3 regions of the Providencia rustigianii genome follow, and region 1 is predicted to be linked to each of the others. Evidence: predicted binding sites of a transcription regulator. Region 1 holds the regulator's gene; each other region holds the start of a gene.
What was found. Region 1 encodes sigma-54, which starts transcription at its own class of promoters, with help from an activator protein. Its sites were predicted from a motif close to GTTGGCACANNTTTCGCTNT; they were not measured.
Positions count from the first base shown of each region.

Region 1 (6,811 bases):
CTTCTCTCTAACATCGCGATTAACGATGGAATTCGCCAGCCGCTTCAGGTTGATAAACAATCTCTAACACACGAACGCGGGTTTCTACGCCATTAGGCAGTGCCCAGCTAATTTCATCATTGACGTGTAAGCCTAACAGCGCTGCACCAATCGGTGCCATGACAGACAGTTGTTCTGCGCTGTCTTTGAGTGACGCGGGATAAACTAGCGTACGAGTGCGCTCTTCATTACTAATCAGATCCAAGAAACGAATGGTGCTGTTCATTGTGACAACATCCGCGGGGATCTCTTGCGGAGATACAATATCCGCACGATCTAATTCATCGTTAAGGGCTTCTGCAACAGGAGTACCGGCATAAGCAGGTTGCTCCATCAGTGCATCTAAGCGTTCAGCATCTAAATCATTGATAATAATTGTTGGCTTTGTCATACCACACTCCAATAGAAACGTACAAAGCAAACACCCCCCACCCAGAAGGTAGGGGGTGTTTGCTAGAAATAAATTATTTTAAAATATTAGGCGCTATGGGCGTTAAAGGGAAGAGATCGCGATCACGAACTCGGCGCCTATGCGTGTAAAACCTTGTATATTGTTAGTTCCGGAGGGATTAGCTGACAAGATTACTCTTCGTCAAACCCACTTTCGAACAGCTTAATGATTGCAGATAATGCCGATTCTTCATCGGGTCCACTAACCTCAATATCAATTTTACTACCCTGTTCCGAGTCTAACATCAACATAGCAATAACGCTATCCGCCTCTGCCTCAATTTGACTGTCATTTTTTAAAATAACCCTAGAGTTAAATTTTTTAACTAAATCATAGAGAAGCATTGCGGGCCTAGCATGCATGCCCAAGCGATTTTTAAGCGTGATAGTCGCTTTGGCTGTCATTACTTACGTTTTTCTAATGTTCTGTGGCGAGACTGTACATTTTTCCCTCTTGAGCGGAAATAGTCAGCCAGTTGTTCAGCTACATACACTGAGCGGTGCTTTCCTCCCGTACAGCCAATGGCAACGGTCAGGTAACTACGATTATTGGTTTCTAACATCGGTAGCCACAATTCAAGGTAGCTACGCGTCTGATAAATAAAGTTATGCACTTCAGTGTGTCGGTCTAAGAATGCCGCCACAGGACGATCAAGACCAGTCATTGGACGTAATTTAGGATCCCAGTGTGGGTTAGGTAAAAAACGTACGTCAAACACGTAGTCGGCATCAATAGGAATACCATGTTTGAAACCAAAGGATTCAAACACCATGGTAAGCTCACGTTCTCGTTTGCCCATTAAGCGAGTTCTTAGCATCTCTGCTAGCTCGTGTACCGACATTTCAGAGGTATCAATGACTAAATCGGCACGGGAGCGCAGTGGCTCTAACAGCTCGTTTTCTTCATCAATCGCACTTTCTAATGATAAGTTTTTGCTAGAAAGTGGGTGTAATCTGCGTGTATCACTATAACGGCGAATTAAGGTGTTGCGATCCGCATCCAGAAATAATAATTGCGGCGAGAAGCTTGATGGTAGCCTATCAATCGCTTCTTCGAAAACCTCTGGGTTATCCGGCATGTTACGCACGTCAATGCTCACCGCCGCTGAAATATTACGATCAGCGAGTGAATTAGCTAACTCCGGCAGTAATACAACCGGTAGGTTATCCACACAATAGAAACCCATATCTTCCAGCGCGCGTAAGGCAACGGATTTTCCCGAACCGGAACGGCCGCTGACAATCATCAGCACCATGAGCTAACTCCCTTCTGTATCTTTAGGATCTGTATCTTAATGATCGATTTCTAACTGATCACCCAATTGTGATTATCGAGCACATCGAATTCTTTTTTGTATTTCGCCGTGTTTATGATGCCTAAGATGGGAAATCATAACAATTTCATCATCCTGGCACCAACACATATAAACAATAACCTACTCTACAATTATATTATATAACTCGTCATCACTTTGTGCTGAACGCAGACGTTTACATAATGTTTTATCCGCTAACTTTTTAGCGATCAAGGATAATGTATGCAAATGTGTTTTACACTGATCTGATGGAACGAGTAATGCAAAAAGTAGATCAACAGGTTGGTTATCAATAGCATCGAAAGAGATTGGCTCTTCTAAATGCAAAAATACGCCAACAGCGCGAGCATTTTCGCCTTCATTTAGCTTTCCATGAGGAATCGCAATTCCCCCGCCAATCCCCGTGGTTCCTACTTTTTCTCTGGTTAATAACGCTTCAAATACCGTATTTTCCGGCAATTCCAACTCAGCGGCAGCCAGTTCACTAATAATCTCTAGCGCTCTTTTCTTGCTCGTGCAGATGAGATTATTACGAGTACAACTTGCAGATAAAACATCGCTTAATTGGATTTCTATATCACTGTTCATTTTATTGTTCACTTAGGACTACAAAACCAGATGATGTATGCCATCATCTGGTTTAGAACATTAATCAATCAATAGATTGAAAATATGTATTAGTGTTGTCTCAGTTTTTCTTTATGTTTGGTTAATTGGCGGGAAAGTTTATCCACCAGTAAGTCGATTGCAGCGTACATGTCATTCTCTTCCGCCGTTGCGTGGAGTTCTGCACCATTGACTTGCACGGTAGCCTCAGCAATTTGCTGAACTTTCTCAACTTTCAGAACAACTTGGATACTGTTAATACGGTCAAACAATTGCTCTAATTTCTTGAGTTTTTTATCAACAATTTCGCGCAATGCAGGTGTAACTTCAATATTGTGCCCAGTAATCTGAAATTCCATACAATCTTCCTTATATTATCAATTAAACCAACTGCTTACGTTGATTTGATGGCGGAATAGATAACGACTCACGATACTTAGCAACAGTTCGACGGGCAACTTGAATACCTTGTTCAGCCAGCATACTCGTCAATTTACTGTCACTCAATGGTTTTGCTGGGTTTTCAGCAGCAACCAGTTTTTTCACCAGCGCACGAATGGCGGTTGAGGAGGCTTCTCCTCCGGTGTCGGTACTCACATGGCTGGAGAAAAAATACTTCAACTCAAAAATTCCCCGTGGACTATGGAGAAACTTTTGAGTTGTCACTCTTGAGATAGTCGATTCGTGCATATCCACTTGATAGGCTATATCTGCCAAAATCATCGGTTTCATATGCTCTTCGCCTAACTCAAAGAATTCTTGTTGTTGTTCTACAATACAAGTCGCCACTTTTAGCAGAGTCTCATGACGGCTCTCTAAGCTCTTAATTAGCCATTTTGCATCTTGTAAGTGACTGCGAATGTACTGGGAGTCACTTTCATTGGCTGAATTATTAACCATTGATGCATAATGATTATTGATACTTAGTTTAGGAATGCTATCTGTATTTAACTCAACTTGCCAGTGCCCACTGACTTTTTTCACCAGCACATCAGGAATAACATATTCCGATTCACCCGTATTGATGGATTGACCTGGTTTGGGATTGAGTGTCAGGATCAGGTCAATTGCTGTTTTTAAAGCGTCTTCTTTGAGGCGAGTGAGCTTACTTAGTTGCCTAAAATCACGGTTGGCGAGCAAATCAATATGATCGCTAATAATCACGCGAGCTTCTTGTAACCCAGCGGTTTCCTTAGGATATAAAGATAGCTGGATCAACAAACACTCTTTGAGATCTTGAGCCGCCACACCAAGGGGATCAAAGTGCTGGATACGTTTTAAGACAGCCACGACTTCTTCTAAGCTAATGTCGGGATCATCGATACCTTCATGGATTTCACTAATGGTATTGGTGAGGTAGCCCGATTCGTCGATGGAATCAATGATGGACGTCGCGATGGCTCGGTCGGTATCAGTAAATGGTGTTAAATTTGCCTGCCAAATTAAGTAATCTTGCAGGGTTTGCGTCGTTTCCCCTTGATAAACAGGAAGCTCATCAAAACTGTAGTCATTACTGGTTCCCGATGGTGTGCCAGCGGTATAAATCTCATCCCAATCGGCATCTAAAGGAAGTTCATCGGGGATATCATTTTTTTCGAGGGCATCTTTGGTATCGATTTCGCTGCTGTCAGTATGACTACTTAAGATATCGAGGTTGTCCTGCTCGGGGGATTGTTCTTCTTGTTCAAGTAGCGGATTTGTTTCAAGAGCAAGTTGGATTTCTTGTTGCAGCTCGAGTGTAGACAGTTGCAACAGACGAATGGCCTGCTGCAATTGCGGTGTCATTGCAAGTTGTTGACTGACTCTGAGCTGTAAACTTTGCTTCATGAATGTGCTTTATTCTCCATTACAACCCACACAACCAATATCATGGCAATCAACGATACGGCTAAAGACGAAAAGACTTTCTGGACTACAGTCTGAAACCTTCCCCTAAATACACACGTTTAACCTGTTCATTTTCAAGGATCATTTCTGGAGTGCCATGGGCAATCAGGTGTCCTTGACTCACAATATAAGCTCTTTCACAAACATCGAGCGTTTCACGAACATTATGGTCGGTGATTAATACGCCTAATCCATAATCTCGTAAATGCTGGATAATTTTTTTGATATCCAACACTGAAATTGGGTCAACCCCTGCAAATGGCTCATCCAATAAAATAAACTTTGGATTAGCAGCCAGTGCTCGTGCGATTTCCACTCGGCGGCGTTCACCACCAGAAAGTGACTGACCAATATTGTCACGCAAGTGAGTAATACTGAACTCTTCCATTAGCTCTTCAGCGCGATCTTTTCGTTGCTGAGAATCTAAATCAGAGCGGATCTCTAATACCGCCATCAGATTGTCATAGACACTTAGGCGACGAAAGATAGAGGCTTCTTGAGGAAGGTAACCAATCCCGCGACGCGCACGTTCATGCAGAGGCAGTAAACTAATATCTTCCCCATCGATTAAAATTTTACCTGCATCCCGCTGAACAATCCCGACGACCATATAAAAGGTAGTGGTTTTACCTGCACCGTTTGGGCCTAATAGACCGACGATTTCACCTGATTTAACTTCCAGGCTAACATCTTCAACAACGTTGCGTTTTTTATAGGATTTAGCCAGATGCTCTGCGGTTAATGTTGCCATGACAATTATTTACTCTTACTGGTTGATGAACCTTGTGCGGCCGGACCTTTTTCTTGTAACTGTGCAGGTAACAAGACGGTGGTTACGCGCTTACCTTTATCACTGAATGCTTCCATTTTTTGAGTTGGAACCACATAGGTAATTTTATCGCCTTTAATATTGCTATCGAGCTGCTCGAGATAAGCGTCGCCAGTTAACGTTACAAGTTGCTGATCAACTTCATAGCGTGCTTTTGATGCGTGACCTTTAATTGGCTTACCATCATCTTGTAGCTGAAAGAATGTGACTGGCGTACCGAAAGCTTCAATGACAATTTTATCTGAATCGCTACTTGGGCGAGTGACAACCACTTTGTTTGCACGGATATCAATAGAGCCCTGTTTGATCACCACGTCATCAGTAAATGTGGTGACATTTTTTTCTAAATCAAGGGATTGCTTAACCGAGTTGATTGTCATCGGTTGCTGAGTATCAGTTTTCAGTGCCATTGCCGGCAGACTTAGAGCTAACATTGCGCTAGCAATAGCTCCTTGAATAAAACGTTTCTTAGTGACTGGATTCATTTTGTTGCTCTTTCGGTTGTAACTCATATTGAGTTTTAACATCTTCAATTAATTCAGCGGTTCGACTGCGAAGATTCCCGCGCATTTTTAAGCCCGTTGAATTTAGCCCTTTCCCGATAATGGTGACTTTATCGTCAGATGAAACATCTTGTGTCACGAGGTTGACGACGGCATTATCCGTTAGAACACGCTGGATTTGTGACTCCTGAGTCAAGCTATCAACCTGAACATCACTATAAAGATAGAGTACACGCTCTTTGGTTAATCTTGCTTTTATCGACTTAACGGTCCACGTCGGAACCCCTGCATCGTTATAGGTTGTTAATACTGGGTTCGTAAACCAAGTAATTTTCCCACTGGTATAATTATCTACTTTCTTGGCGGCGAGTTTATACGCTAAATCACCCATCGGATTATAGACGAAAGTTACTGAATCATCAGTTTGATAATTAGGTTGCCCGTCATTTATTTCGGTACCTGCTACTTGGAGGTCATCTTGCCCGGTAAAGTTCCAGCCAATAAGCCCTAAAGCTATCAGGGATAAAATAAGGATTAACCACTTCTTCGCGTTACTCATGAATGATATCTATTCTTTAAATCGATAAGCCTTTAGCTTCGTCTAGTTTATTTTGGGCTAGCAAGATCAGGTCGCATAGTTCACGTACAGCACCTTTTCCGCCACCAATACGAGTGACATAGTCTGCTTTAGGTAACAATAGGGGATGCGCATCAGCTACAGCCACAGATAACCCAACTTTTGCCATCACAGGCCAGTCAATTAAGTCATCGCCGATATACGCCGTTTGCTCTTCAGTTAACTGTAGTGTATCTAACAGTTCACGATACGCCAAAAGCTTATCGCTTTGTCCTTGGTAAAGATATGTAATACCCAATGTTTTGGCTCTATCTTCAAGGAGTTTAGCTTTGCGTCCAGTGATAATCGCAACCTCGATTCCCGAGGTTAATAAGCAGCGGATACCATAGCCATCACGCACATTAAAGGCTTTCAGCTCTTCACCATTATTACCCATAAAAATTAAGCCATCGGACATCACGCCATCGACGTCACAAATTAACAGTTTAATTTTGGCTGCTTTTTCTATCACAGAATTGGCCACTGCCCCATAGCAAGTATTCTGATAATTAGCGTTCATATCATTTCCTTTATTTATACAACCCCTGCTTGCAGCAGATCGTGC
Region 1 covers NZ_LR134396.1:3,197,573-3,204,383, reverse strand. The annotation lists gene rnk (nucleoside diphosphate kinase regulator) at 20-430, opposite strand; gene npr (PTS phosphocarrier protein NPr) at 622-894, opposite strand; gene rapZ (RNase adapter RapZ) at 894-1,745, opposite strand; gene ptsN (PTS IIA-like nitrogen regulatory protein PtsN) at 1,926-2,393, opposite strand; gene hpf (ribosome hibernation promoting factor) at 2,483-2,770, opposite strand; gene rpoN (RNA polymerase factor sigma-54) at 2,793-4,238, opposite strand; gene lptB (LPS export ABC transporter ATP-binding protein) at 4,324-5,049, opposite strand; gene lptA (lipopolysaccharide ABC transporter substrate-binding protein LptA) at 5,055-5,612, opposite strand; gene lptC (LPS export ABC transporter periplasmic protein LptC) at 5,596-6,189, opposite strand; gene kdsC (3-deoxy-manno-octulosonate-8-phosphatase KdsC) at 6,206-6,766, opposite strand; partial or broken gene kdsD (arabinose-5-phosphate isomerase KdsD) at 6,781-6,811, opposite strand, start outside.

Region 2 (6,811 bases), 1.4 Mb from region 1:
GTTCTGTACCATCGCCGTTCGCCACTCGACCATTTATATCAATTAAAAGATCAATTAGTGAGTGAAGGCGAATTAGTGTTAGAGAGCTTGGTCGTTGAAGGTGATGAATTTCAATGTTTGATCCCCGGTGACCGCTATGCCCAGATGCGCAATGTTTACTTTATTCCATCCGCTAAAATGCTAAAAGTTTGGCTAGAGAAATGTGGTTTTGTGGATGTACGCATCGTTGACCAAGCGGTGACCTCATTAGAAGAACAACGCCGTACTGACTGGATGCAAACAGAGTCTTTAGCTGAGTTTTTAGATCCTAATGACAGAACAAAAACCATTGAAGGTTATCCTGCACCATTAAGAGCGATATTAATTGCGAAAAAGCCTTAATTTGAAGGGTTGGTGTAAAAACGAGAACGCCCAATATTGTGGGCGTTTTTGTTGATTTTCACTACAAATTATTCAATAAATATTCTTCTACCGCTTTTGTATCATTTGCTGCATCAAAATCTATACCTAAATATAACGTTCCCTCTTTCAATTCAATGGCTCTAGGCTGCGCATATGAGTAAGTAATATTTTTAATTTTTTCGCTCACCGATTGTTTTGCTAACTCTGAACGTTCACAAACCTTTGTAATGCCCTTTAGCATTTCATTGCTATAACCATCAATACCTATAGTTTCTAGCTGTTCTTTTGAAAACGTTGCCCAATCAAAACTTGCTTGAATTTTTGACCCACATATTTTATTGACGAATTCAACCTGTGAAGCCACTTCCGTTTCAATTTTTTGGTGTTTTTCTTTTTCTGCTAATGAAAAAGCAAATGTCGATGTGGTTATAAAAAAGAGGGAGGTTGCTAACACAATTTTCTTCAACATAATTTTTTCCTTAAAATTTACTGCGGTATTTTTATCAACTAATAACGGAATAGCCTTAAAATTGAGGGAGACTATTTAGCCTCCCTCAATTTTAACGCTCTCTATTGTAAATTCAGCCAGTCCTATTCTGAATTTACCCTTTAAGCTGATATTTTTTCTGTAATTGAAATAAAGCCTTTCATTGCTTCAACCGTCAACCCATCCACACAATAATGAGTAAACTCATCACTTTCACTATTTGATGCCATTGTGACACCTACTTTGCGGTAGTTCATACTCGATGGTACAGTTTTTCCTGCCGAGCTATGTACTTCGGTTAAACCAATCTCCATAAACTTGGTCAAATTCGCTAAGCGAACCCCTGCTCCAGCCATAATAATGGGACCATTAATTTCACGGCTTTTTTCATGCAACTCTTTCAATAGCGGTAAACCCAATTCAGCGCTTTGCTGCTGACCTGACGTTAAAATACGTGCAACGCCCAAGTTTTTCAGTTGCTCTAATGCGAGTAACGGATTAATGCACATATCAAATGCACGATGGAACGTGATTTCCATGCCCTCAGCAATTTCCATGAGGATCTGCATCCTTCCGATATCAATACGCCCTTCAGGGTCTAGCAGCCCGATCACCGCACCGGGAAACCCCATCTGCTTGATCATCAGCAAATCTTCGCGAATTGCATCGAACTCGCTCATGTTATAGCAAAAATCCCCGCCACGAGGACGGATGATCGGGTGAACTGGAATATGCAATTTTTCTCTAGCCAGTTTTAAATATCCATAACTCGGCGTGAGCCCGCCATCTGCGGCTCCAGAGCAAAGTTCAATACGGTCAGCACCATATTCTTGAGCCACTTGGGCGCACTCTATTCCAAAACAGCAAATTTCCAGTTTTGCCATGAAGACCTCCAAAATGTGGTAAGGATCACTTCCTTAAAAATATCCAATAATGTCACTACAAAAAATAACTCTACGATTAACGATTCAGCTAATATGCCACTTTTTGTTAAATGTTATCTGCGCAACATCACACCGTAGGTGAGTTAACGAAAAGTAATTATCAATAACGTTAATTCCATCACTTATTTTTCGCTTTCAACGATGTTTCTAAGGGAAAATGGGTGATATTTGATAGTGATTAGGTTATTTGTCACTGCTAATGTAGGATTAGGTAGTCTTTCTCGCTGACCTTTAGGCTGGCTGACTTTACAGTAATAGCCTTCTGGCAAAGGTTCCGGCAGTAGAGATCGCGCTGTTTTTTCTAACACTTCCGGCTCAACCTCAATCACCATTTCAATATGCTCCCAACTCTCTTGGGGATAGATTTTATCCTTTGGAAATGGTAACTCGATAATAAAAACATCCTGCCCCGCCACTTGAATTGGCTTTTTCAAATCATATAAACGGATTGGGCGCCCATTGATAAGATTATCCGAGAGTAACTCTGCGCATTGCAAGAGCCCTTCATGCCAACGTTCTGCGGTTGCAATGTGGTGACAACGTACGGAAATATGATCGATGCAATAATCGGTTAAAGAGAGATTTAACGCTTGAGCCATACTGGTTAGCTTGCGTTCAAAATGTGGAAGGTCCTGCTGAAGATCTTGCAACTGGGGAATTTTATCGAAATCTAACATTAAAAATTACTCTGCCAAAACCACTTGTCTCATTAAGAACAAGTGAAATGATAATAATAAAAGAAAACAAACTCCCCCGACTGTAGCACGACTCCCCCAAAATATGGTATAAAACCAGCCGATTTTTCTCTTCCACCTTTTAGTTCAGCGCATGTGATGGCACAATGTGGTAACTATGTTCGTTATTTAAGGTAATCCGGTGAATATTCAGGCTATTCTTTCAGATAAAGTGAGTGCTGCAATGCTAGCAGCGGGAGCTCCAGAAGGCTGTGATGCCCTTGTGCGTCAATCAGCTAAAGCGCAATTCGGTGACTATCAGGCCAATGGTGTGATGGGCGCAGCGAAAAAAATGGGTATGCCTCCCCGACAACTGGCCGAGCAAATTGTTAGCCATTTAGATCTTGAAGGTATTGCAACGAAAGTTGAAATCGCCGGTCCCGGTTTCATCAATATTTTTATCGACCCTACTTGGGTTGCTACTTATGCAGAACAAGCGTTGACCAGTGATCGTCTAGGTATCGCGCCAGTTAAGCCAGAAACTATCGTCATTGATTACTCTGCACCGAACGTTGCAAAACAGATGCATGTCGGCCACCTACGCTCGACCATTATTGGTGATGCTGCCGCACGTACCCAAGAGTTTTTAGGTCATAAAGTTATCCGTGCTAACCACGTTGGTGACTGGGGTACGCAGTTCGGTATGCTGATTGCTTACCTAGAGAAAGTCCAGAATGAAGATGCTAGCGATATGGCACTGGCTGATCTCGAAGCGTTCTACCGTGAAGCAAAAAAACATTATGATGAAGATGAAGATTTCGCCGTCCGCGCTCGCGGCTATGTAGTGAAATTACAATCTGGTGATGAATACTGCCGTAAAATGTGGCGTAAATTGGTCGACATCACCATGCAACAAAACCAAGAAACTTATCACCGCTTAAATGTCACATTAACTGAAGATGATGTGATGGGTGAAAGCCTGTATAACAGCATGCTACCGGGAATTGTTGCTGATCTTAAAGCGAAAGGTTTAGCCGTTGAAAGTGAAGGTGCTACCGTTGTTTTCCTTGATGAATTTAAAAACAAGGAAGGCGAACCGATGGGAGTTATCGTCCAGAAAAAAGATGGCGGTTACCTTTATACCACAACGGATATTGCCTGCGCTAAATACCGTTATGAAACGCTACATGCGGATCGTTCCCTGTATTATATCGACTCCCGCCAGCATCAACATTTAATGCAAGCTTGGACCATCGTCCGTAAAGCCGGTTACATCCCAGAATCAATGGCGCTTGAGCACCATATGTTTGGCATGATGTTAGGTAAAGATGGCAAACCATTCAAAACGCGTTCTGGTGGTACTGTTCGTCTGTCTGATTTGTTGGATGAAGCGGTTGAACGAGCACAAACACTGATTCGCGAAAAGAATCCTGACATGCCAGAAGATGAATTATTGAATCTGGCGAATGTCGTTGGGATTGGTGCAGTGAAGTATGCGGATCTGTCTAAAAACCGGACGACAGACTATATTTTCGATTGGGATAATATGCTCGCCTTTGAAGGTAACACTGCACCGTATATGCAATATGCCTATACCCGCGTTGCCTCCATCTTCAAAAAAGCAAATATTACTGAAGCAGATTTAACCCTGCCAATCGTTCTTGAAGCACCACACGAAATCGCGCTAGCAACCCGTTTAATGCAGTTTGAGGAAACGATTCTAACCGTAGCCCGTGATGGTACCCCACATGTAATGTGTGCTTACCTATATGACTTAGCTGGTCTATTCTCTAGCTTCTATGAACATTGCCCTATTCTGTCCGCAGATAATGATGCTCAGCGCCAAAGCCGCCTGAAACTAGCATTACTGACACAGAAAACTTTAAAAATAGGTTTGGATACGTTAGGTATCGAAACAGTCGAAAGAATGTAGTTTTTTGCTCTTCCCATCCTACTTATTAGCCCACTTTTTTAGTGGGCTTTTTACATCTGAACCCCATCCTCATGCTGCACTATTTTGCACCATCAAGAAAAACCAGGCTGTTTATTGCACTAGTTTGGTGAGGTATATCACATAATTGACCACTTATCGCCGCTATTTCGTGCCATAACAAGACATTAACATTTGGCACGCCTTTTGCTTTTATCTCTTTGCCTTTACAAAAAGACAGGGGGATTTATGAAGTACATTATCGCAATCATTAAGCCATTTAAGTTAGAAGATGTTCGAGAATCACTCTCTGAGCTCGGTATTCAGGGAATGACTATCTGTGAAGTCAAAGGCTATGGTAGGCAAAAAGGTCATGCTGAACTTTATCGAGGTGCAGAGTATGAAGTGAATTTTCTGCCTAAAGTCAAAATAGAGCTAGCCATTAGCGACGACCAACTTGAGCCCGTACTAGAGGCAATTACCAATACAGCCGAAACGGGCAAAGTCGGCGATGGAAAATTGTTTGTGTTCGAATTATTACAAGCAGTCCGTATTCGCACTGGCGAATCTGGCGAAGACGCTCTATAAGGGAGAAAATAACATGAAACGACGATTGTTAAGTTTTGTACTCTTAGCTATTAGCAGCTTCGCCTTACCCGCATATGCCTCTGAGCTAGTCATCGCGGATAAAGCCGATAACGCCTTTATGCTAATCAGTACCGTTTTGGTTTTCTTTATGACCATCCCCGGAATTGCCCTATTTTATGGCGGGCTATTACGTAGCAAAAACGTACTGTCATTGATTACCCAAGTGATGCTTATTTTCAGTATCGTGATCATTCTATGGCTGCTATTTGGTTATAGTTTAGCGTTCACCGCTGGCAATAAATTTTTTGGCGGTGGTTCACTGACTTTACTAAACTCGATGTCGTTAGAGGACTTATCTGGCTCGATCAGCCAATATATTCATGTCGCCTTCCAAGGTTCATTTGCGGTGATCACCGTAGCACTGATCGTGGGTGCGCTAGGTGAACGTATTCGCTTCTCTGCCTTGCTGATCTTTACGGTAATTTGGTTTACCTTTTCTTACGTGCCTATCGCACATATGGTATGGGGCGAAGGTGGCTGGTTAGCTAATGACGGCGCTATCGACTTCGCAGGAGGAACCGTTGTCCACATCAATGCAGCCGTCGCGGCTTTGGTGGGTGCTTATCTGCTAGGAAAACGAAGCGATTATAGCCAAATAGTCTTAAAACCCCATAACTTACCGATGGTCTTTATGGGTACTGCGGTACTGTATGTGGGCTGGTTTGGTTTCAACGCAGGCTCAGCAGGTAGTGCCAATAATATTGCTGCACTAGCCTTGATCAATACCGTAATTGCTACCGCGGGTGCAATATTGTCGTGGACATTCACTGAATGGGTTGTTCGTGGGAAGCCTTCTATGTTAGGTAGTTGCTCAGGCTGTATATCCGGTCTCGTCGCTATCACACCAGCAGCAGGTACGGTAGGTCCGATAGGTGCGCTTGTTATTGGCGTCGTGGGTGGAGTGGTAGGTCTGTGGGGAGTGGTAACATTAAAACGTTGGTTAAAAGCAGATGACGTTTGTGATGTTTTTGGTATCCACGGAACTTGCGGCATCATTGGCTGCCTACTAACTGGAGTCTTTACTTCTGCTTTACTCGGCGGTCTCGGGTATAAAGAAGGCGTTACTTTGCTCCATCAAGTCTCTATTCAGTTATTTAGCGTCGTGGTTACCATTATCTGGTCCGGTGTTGTGGCCTATATTGCCTTCAAATTGGCGGATAAATTGGTGGGATTACGTGTTTCCCCTGAAGAGGAATGCGATGGCTTGGATTTAACGTCCCATGGTGAAAGTGCTTATCACCAGTAGTTGTCTACTCCCCCTCTATTGAGGGGGGAGTTTGATTGTTTATCAATTACGCGATGCTACGTTTCATAAAATCACGAGGACGGAAACCTAATAAATATAAGGCAATAAAATAACTACCAGCCCCAACGATTACAACGCCCATTAAACGCAACATACGCATCAGCATATTGCCTTGTTGCCAATCAGGCATAAAGTGCAAGACACCCAATAACACCGCAGCCATAACAACAACCGCAATCAGTAATTTAAAAATAAAACCTTTCCATCCCGCTAAAGGTTGGAAAATATCTTGTTTGCGTAGCTGCCAATAAAGCACTCCCGCATTGAAACATGCTGCCACACCAATTGATAAGGCCAAACCGGCATGTTGCAGAGGTCCAATAAACGCTAAGTTCATTAGCTGAGTCAGTATTAAGGTCACAATAGCAATTTTTACTGGGGTGCGAATATTTTGGCGAGAATAAAAACCAGGCGCCAAAA
Region 2 covers NZ_LR134396.1:1,792,436-1,799,246, reverse strand. The annotation lists gene cmoB (tRNA 5-methoxyuridine(34)/uridine 5-oxyacetic acid(34) synthase CmoB) at 1-381, shown strand, start outside; gene EL244_RS08335 (hypothetical protein) at 443-871, opposite strand; gene cutC (copper homeostasis protein CutC) at 1,012-1,773, opposite strand; gene EL244_RS08325 (VOC family protein) at 1,956-2,510, opposite strand; gene argS (arginine--tRNA ligase) at 2,710-4,440, shown strand; gene glnK (P-II family nitrogen regulator) at 4,687-5,025, shown strand; gene amtB (ammonium transporter AmtB) at 5,039-6,331, shown strand; gene murJ (murein biosynthesis integral membrane protein MurJ) at 6,378-6,811, opposite strand, start outside.
Region 2: the regulator sigma-54 is predicted to act here: its motif matches at 4,632-4,651, upstream of glnK (P-II family nitrogen regulator).

Region 3 (6,811 bases), 990 kb from region 1:
GGAAACTAAGCGCACCACATTTTCGACGCTGTGATGAATACTTTGCTCGGTTTTGGGGCCGGGATATTGTGGTCCAAGTAATCTATCGACAAGGGCGCGTAAGCGATCCGCTTGTTCGATAATCACTTGGGTATATTCATTAAGCTGCGGGTCGGGCAGCGCCTTAGACAAAAGTTGTGCAGCACCACGTAATCCACCAAGGGGATTTTTGATTTCGTGGGCGAGCCCTCGAATCAGCTCTCGGGCGGCGAGTTGTTGGGCATTTTGCGCGAGCTCTTGGCTAAGACGTCGCTGGCTATCCAGTTGAGAAAGCTCTACGAGAATAAATTGGTCGGATAGAGGTTGAGCACTAAGAGACATCATATGAGAATGACTGTTAACTACCAGAGTGACTTCATTTTCGGTAAAACTGTGCCCCTCTTTTAAGCTGTTAAGCATCAGCTCATCATTTAATGAGCAATAATTAAAGAGTAAAGGGAGCGGGGTGCCATACAGTTTGCGTGGGCTTTGGGCTAAAACTTGCAGAGCAGCATGGTTGGCATAATGGATAATCAGGTCATAATCCAGCACTAACACACTGTTGATGAGAGAATCGAGAAGATATTCGGAGGCGGGTAAATGCTCGGTTTTCATGTAATATTGCTCCTGCACTATTTTGGTGCATTATACGTTATTTACGAAGTAACCGATACGTCGACGCCAATATTTGCAGTTTACCACTCAGTTCGTAGAGAAAAGGCCCCATCATTTAGATGGGGCAAGTGCTTCACGGCAACAAAGACTATCAGTGGAACGGCGTGTTACGCACTGTAGTACATTTCAAATTCGAGTGGGTGTGGTGCCATGCGAACGCGTTGGATATCCGCACGCAGTAATTCAATGTAAGCGTCAATAGCGTCGTCAGTAAATACGCCACCACGGGTCAAGAACTCACGATTTTTATCTAATTCTGCCAGCGCTTCATCTAAAGAACCCGCAACCGTTGGGATTTCTTTTGCTTCTTCTGGCGGTAAATCGTACAAGTTTTTATCCATGGCATCGCCTGGGTGGATCTTGTTGATGATGCCATCAAGACCTGCCATCAACTGAGCGGCAAACGCTAAGTATGGGTTTGCTGCTGGGTCAGGGAAGCGCACTTCGATACGGCGTGCTTTGGTGCTAGCTACCACTGGGATACGGATAGACGCAGAACGGTTACGCGCAGAGTAAGCTAGCATCACTGGAGCTTCAAAACCTGGGACTAAACGCTTGTATGAGTTAGTCGTCGGGTTAGTAAATGCGTTCAGAGCACGTGCGTGTTTGATGATACCGCCGATGTAATACAGTGCCATTTCAGATAAACCGCCGTATTTATCACCGGCAAATAGGTTGACGCCATCTTTAGATAACGACATATGGCAGTGCATTCCGGAACCATTATCACCGACTAATGGTTTTGGCATAAAGGTCGCTGTTTTACCAAAAGCGTGCGCAACGTTATGTACAACATACTTATAAATTTGAGTTTCATCCGCTTTTTTCGTCATGGTATTAAAGCGGGTTGCGATTTCGTTTTGACCAGCGGTCGCTACTTCGTGGTGATGAGCTTCAACAACTAAGCCCATATCCTCCATTGTAGTACACATAGCGGAACGCAAATCTTGTGAAGAATCGACGGGTGGTACTGGGAAATAGCCGCCTTTAACTGCAGGACGGTGGCCTTTGTTGCCACCTTCGTATTTGGTTCCAGTATTCCATGCTGCTTCGATATCATCGATATGGTAATAGCTGCTGTGCATGCTGTTACCGAAACGGATGTCATCAAATACAAAGAATTCAGGCTCTGGTCCAAACAGAACGATATCTGCAATACCACTCGAACGCAGGAAGTCTTCCGCACGTTTAGAGATAGAACGTGGGTCGCGATCGTAACCTTGCATAGTGCCAGGTTCTAAAATATCGCAACGAATAATTAAGGTATTATCTGCGTAGAATGGGTCTAATAGCGCCGTTGATGGGTCTGGCATCAGCACCATGTCAGATTCATTGATCCCTTTCCAGCCACCGATTGATGAACCATCAAACATTTGGCCTTCTTCAAAGAAGTCTTCGTCTACTTGATGAGCAGGGATAGTGATATGTTGCTCTTTACCTTTTGTATCAGTAAAACGCAAATCAATAAATCTTACATTGTGCTCTTCGATCAACGATAAAACATGTTCAGCGGACATTCTCGGCTCTCCTGGTCGGGTCTATTCAACAGACGTAGATAATTAAAGTCATACGCAGGTTGGTTTATCTGGCTTTACTGCATTAATGACTCATTCATTAATGACTGAGTAAGCTCTCTATAGGGACTATAAGCGAAAAACGTGCCAACTTTTTAAATCATAGTAAATACTGATTGTTATAAAAGAATAGCAACGATTCGACTAAAAAACAGTCTATCATTGAGCTGGATTGGTGCAAGAGAAAGATTTGTTGCACCAATATGGTGCGTATTATCTATCTGGAGAGGAGAACAAAACAGCTTTGCGCCATTTTCAGACTCAAAGCTGTTTGTATTTATGATTGGATGAGTTAATTCAATGCTCGTGATTATTCATCATCGCTGTCTGTTAATAGCGCATTGACTTCTTCAATCTGTTTTACTGCGTCATTGATGATCGTTGCAATTTGATGAGTTTGTTCTTCACTCAGCTGCTTTAAAACCATTTTATGGCGTAGCAAGGCTTTAAATCGACTTACTGCCACTTCAATATCTTCTGATAAATTACTGCCTTGTTGGAGTTCACGGGCTTTTGCCAACTTACGAGCAATGACAGATTCAATGTCTTTATTCTGTGCTAAATGTTCAGCACCTTCGGCTGTAATGGTGAAGCTTTTGCGATTACGTTCAACAATTTGTGATTCTAAGAAACCTTGTTCTTCCAACAAAGTCAGTGTTGGATAGATAACGCCAGGGCTTGGAACATATAAACCGCTGGAGGCTTCTTGGATATCTTTAATAATTTCGTATCCGTAGCTTGGTTTTTTTGCCACTAAAGAAAGTACCATAATGTGCAAATCGCCGTGATCAAATAAGCGACGTAAACCTTTACCGCGTCCACGACCATGACGACCTTCGCCGTGGCAGCCTTCACCGCGTCCACGACTATGACGACCTTCGCCGTGGCAGCCTTCACCGCGTCCATGACCATGACGACCTTCGCCGTGGCAGCCTTCACCGCGTCCATGACCATGACGACCTTCGCCGTGGCAGCCTTCACCGTGTCCATGACCATGACGACCTTCGCCGTGGCAACCTTCACCGTGTTCATGGTTGTTGCGTTCTTCACCATGGCAGCAACCACCATGGCCTCGCTGATGTTCATCATGGTGAGAAAAATAAACATGACGACAAGTGTGTATTCTCATATTAACCTCTGTTATTATTTCGATATATCTAATTTAGATTCTGAGAATACTCTATTCCGATATATCTAAAGTGTCAAATTAGATATATCGAAATAAAGAAAAAGACATTTAAAAGAGTGACAGGCAAAGAAAGTTTATTTTTTATTCTTTTTTTCGGCTGCTAATATTTGCTTTTTAGCGTATTATTCTGTCACTTTGTGATTTCCTAGTGCTGATACCAACAATTTTTTTAAGTATTTTTGCACTGTGACGCAACTGAATGTTTTTTAGCTAAAAACTTTTTTAATAGTGATGGCTTTCACATTTATTCCACTTGTGTGGAAAAACGTGTAAAATAACAGCAAATTAATGTAGAAAGTATGCTTTGGGCTATATAACGACTCAAAAGCATATTCCTTTCCTGTCAATGAAACGGTAAAAATCCTTGTCAATTCAAAACTTAAGAAACATCGCCATCATCGCTCACGTTGACCATGGCAAGACAACTCTGGTTGGTAAATTATTACAACAGTCGGGCACTTTTGGTGAACGTGAAACTGTTGATGAGCGTGTTATGGACTCCAATGACTTGGAGAAAGAGCGTGGTATTACAATCCTTGCTAAAAATACCGCTATCCAATGGAACGGCTACCACATCAATATCGTAGACACCCCAGGTCACGCCGACTTCGGTGGTGAAGTTGAACGTGTTATGTCTATGGTTGACTGTGTTCTGCTGGTTGTCGATGCGATGGATGGCCCTATGCCACAAACTCGCTTCGTAACACAAAAAGCGTTCGACCATGGTTTAAAACCAATTGTTGTTATCAACAAAGTCGACCGCCCAGGCGCACGTCCTGATTGGGTTGTTGACCAAGTATTCGACTTATTCGTGAACTTAGGTGCAACGGATGAGCAATTAGACTTCCCTATCGTTTATGCGTCTGCATTAATGGGTATCGCAGGTCTTGAACATACAGATATGGCAGAAGACATGACACCGCTTTATCAAGCGATTGTTGATCATGTTGAGCCACCAAAAGTTGATCTGGATGGTCCTTTCCAGATGCAAGTTTCCCAATTAGATTACAACAGCTATTTAGGTGTTATCGGCATCGGTCGTATTAAACGCGGTGTTGTTAAACCAAACCAGCAAGTAACTGTAATTGACAGCGAAGGTAAAACTCGCAACGGTAAAATTGGTAAAGTTCTGACTCACTTAGGTTTAGAGCGTATTGATTCACAACAAGCAGAAGCTGGCGATATCGTTGCTCTGACTGGTTTAGGTGAATTAAACATTTCTGACACTATCTGCCAAGTGGGTAGCGTTGAAGCTCTGCCTGCACTAGCGGTTGATGAACCAACAGTCAGCATGTTCTATTGTGTTAACACCTCTCCATTCTGTGGTAAAGAAGGCAAATATGTGACTTCACGCCAGATTCTGGATCGTTTACACAAAGAGTTAGTTCACAACGTAGCACTGCGTGTTGAAGAAACTCAAGATCCAGATGCATTCCGTGTTTCGGGTCGTGGTGAGCTGCACTTATCTGTTCTGATCGAAAACATGCGTCGTGAAGGCTTCGAATTAGCGGTTTCTCGTCCAAAAGTTATCTTCCGTGAAGTTGATGGTCGTAAACAAGAGCCATTCGAACAAGTGACTTTAGACGTTGAAGAGCAGCACCAAGGTGATGTAATGAAAGCGTTAGGTGAGCGTAAAGGCGACCTACGCGGCATGATGCCAGACGGTAAAGGTCGTGTGCGTCTAGACTACATCATTCCTAGCCGTGGTCTGATTGGTTTCCGTACTGAATTCATGACAATGACTTCAGGTACAGGTTTACTGTACTCTTCATTCAGTCACTATGATGATGTTCGCCCAGGCGAAATCGGTGGTCGTCAAAACGGCGTTCTGATTTCTAACGGTCAAGGTAAAGCAGTTGCATACGCGCTGTACAGCCTGCAAGATCGTGGTAAGTTATTCTTAGGTCACGGTGCTGAAGTGTATGAAGGCCAAATTATCGGTATTCACTCACGTTCTAACGACCTGACTGTTAACTGCTTAACAGGTAAAAAACTGACTAACATGCGTGCGTCAGGTACTGATGAAGCAACCACATTGTCACCACCAATCAAAATGTCTCTGGAACAAGCTCTGGAGTTTATTGATGATGATGAACTGGTTGAAGTTACTCCACAGTCAATTCGTCTGCGTAAGCGTCACTTGACTGAGAACGATCGCCGTCGTGCGGGTCGCTCTAAAGACGATTAATTTCAGTCTTTGATATCGAAAAAAGGTGCCATTTATATGGCACCTTTTTTTATGCGAGCAAATTAGGAAAATTAGAAGAAATATCAACATTGGGTTATAGATACTTCACGGATTCAAGAAACTGTATTTTTTTAGCTATTTCAGCACGTTGATGTGAAGCTCGTGTTCTTAGTGCAATATTCCATTGTTCAATCGTATCTGCATTTTTAACGAGTATACTATTTGGAGATATGCGTTCTGATTTTACCAACCAAGCGGCTACCTCAGCCCAACTCCAGAGTGGGGACTGACCTTTGATGCGTTGGATTGGGTTGGGAAAATCACCTTTACCTCGAGCTCCGTCTTTAAACAAAGCAATAGCTTGTCTGGATAAATTGGCGAGTTCAGCAATATCACTCAATCCAACCAAGCTTGAATCAATAGATTCTACGCGTGCATTAATGGTGCTAGCGGTTTCAATCTGTTGGATTGCGCTAGAAATGGCATTATCAAGGGAGCTTGCTTCTCTATCAAATTCCAAGTAGACAGTTTTTCCGTAAAAACAAATAAGTGCGTCATCGCATCCCGCATTATAGAGCGCGTCTTCTAATCCTTCAGTATCGGTATTGACACCAGATAAAACTAAAGTGAAATTATGAAGCGCCATAGACATCAATTCCTTAATCAAAATTTTGAATTTAATTAAAGGTGAGGTGGAGGAAACCACCTTCATCCTTGATTAGTCGGATGGTCAATACCGCTTTATTGAGGCGAGCATTTATCAACCATTCTTTTTATTTGCTTCGCATGGTTTTCTGGATTGCGGGGTGTAGACCAAATGCTTAGCATATGATCCTGATGCCCTTCAATTCCACAACGAAGCTTAGCATAGCAATGACTAGAATGACTGCCCATCACTATGAACCAGCCTTGTAACTCAGCATATTCAATGGCCTGTTGAATATGCTTATTTTTATGGGCGACGTATTTTTCTCCCTTGCTTGTTTAGAATAAATATACTGTTGACGCTTGTCAACGGTGTGGCGCCAGAAAATAATGATGTTCGTCTCTGGTGGCGACATTCTATCGTTAATGGGACGGGAAGCAGTGGCGTGAAGCTTTTTTAGGAGTATGTTTGGGATTATGTTATATGGGATTGATTTAAAGGCACAGAAAGCAATCAATTGA
Region 3 covers NZ_LR134396.1:325,362-332,172, forward strand. The annotation lists gene glnL (nitrogen regulation protein NR(II)) at 1-633, opposite strand, end outside; gene glnA (glutamate--ammonia ligase) at 801-2,210, opposite strand; gene EL244_RS17960 (PadR family transcriptional regulator) at 2,578-3,396, opposite strand; gene typA (ribosome-dependent GTPase TypA) at 3,821-5,644, shown strand; gene EL244_RS01520 (helix-turn-helix transcriptional regulator) at 5,739-6,290, opposite strand; gene EL244_RS18360 (hypothetical protein) at 6,386-6,586, opposite strand.
Region 3: the regulator sigma-54 is predicted to act here: its motif matches at 2,340-2,359, upstream of glnA (glutamate--ammonia ligase).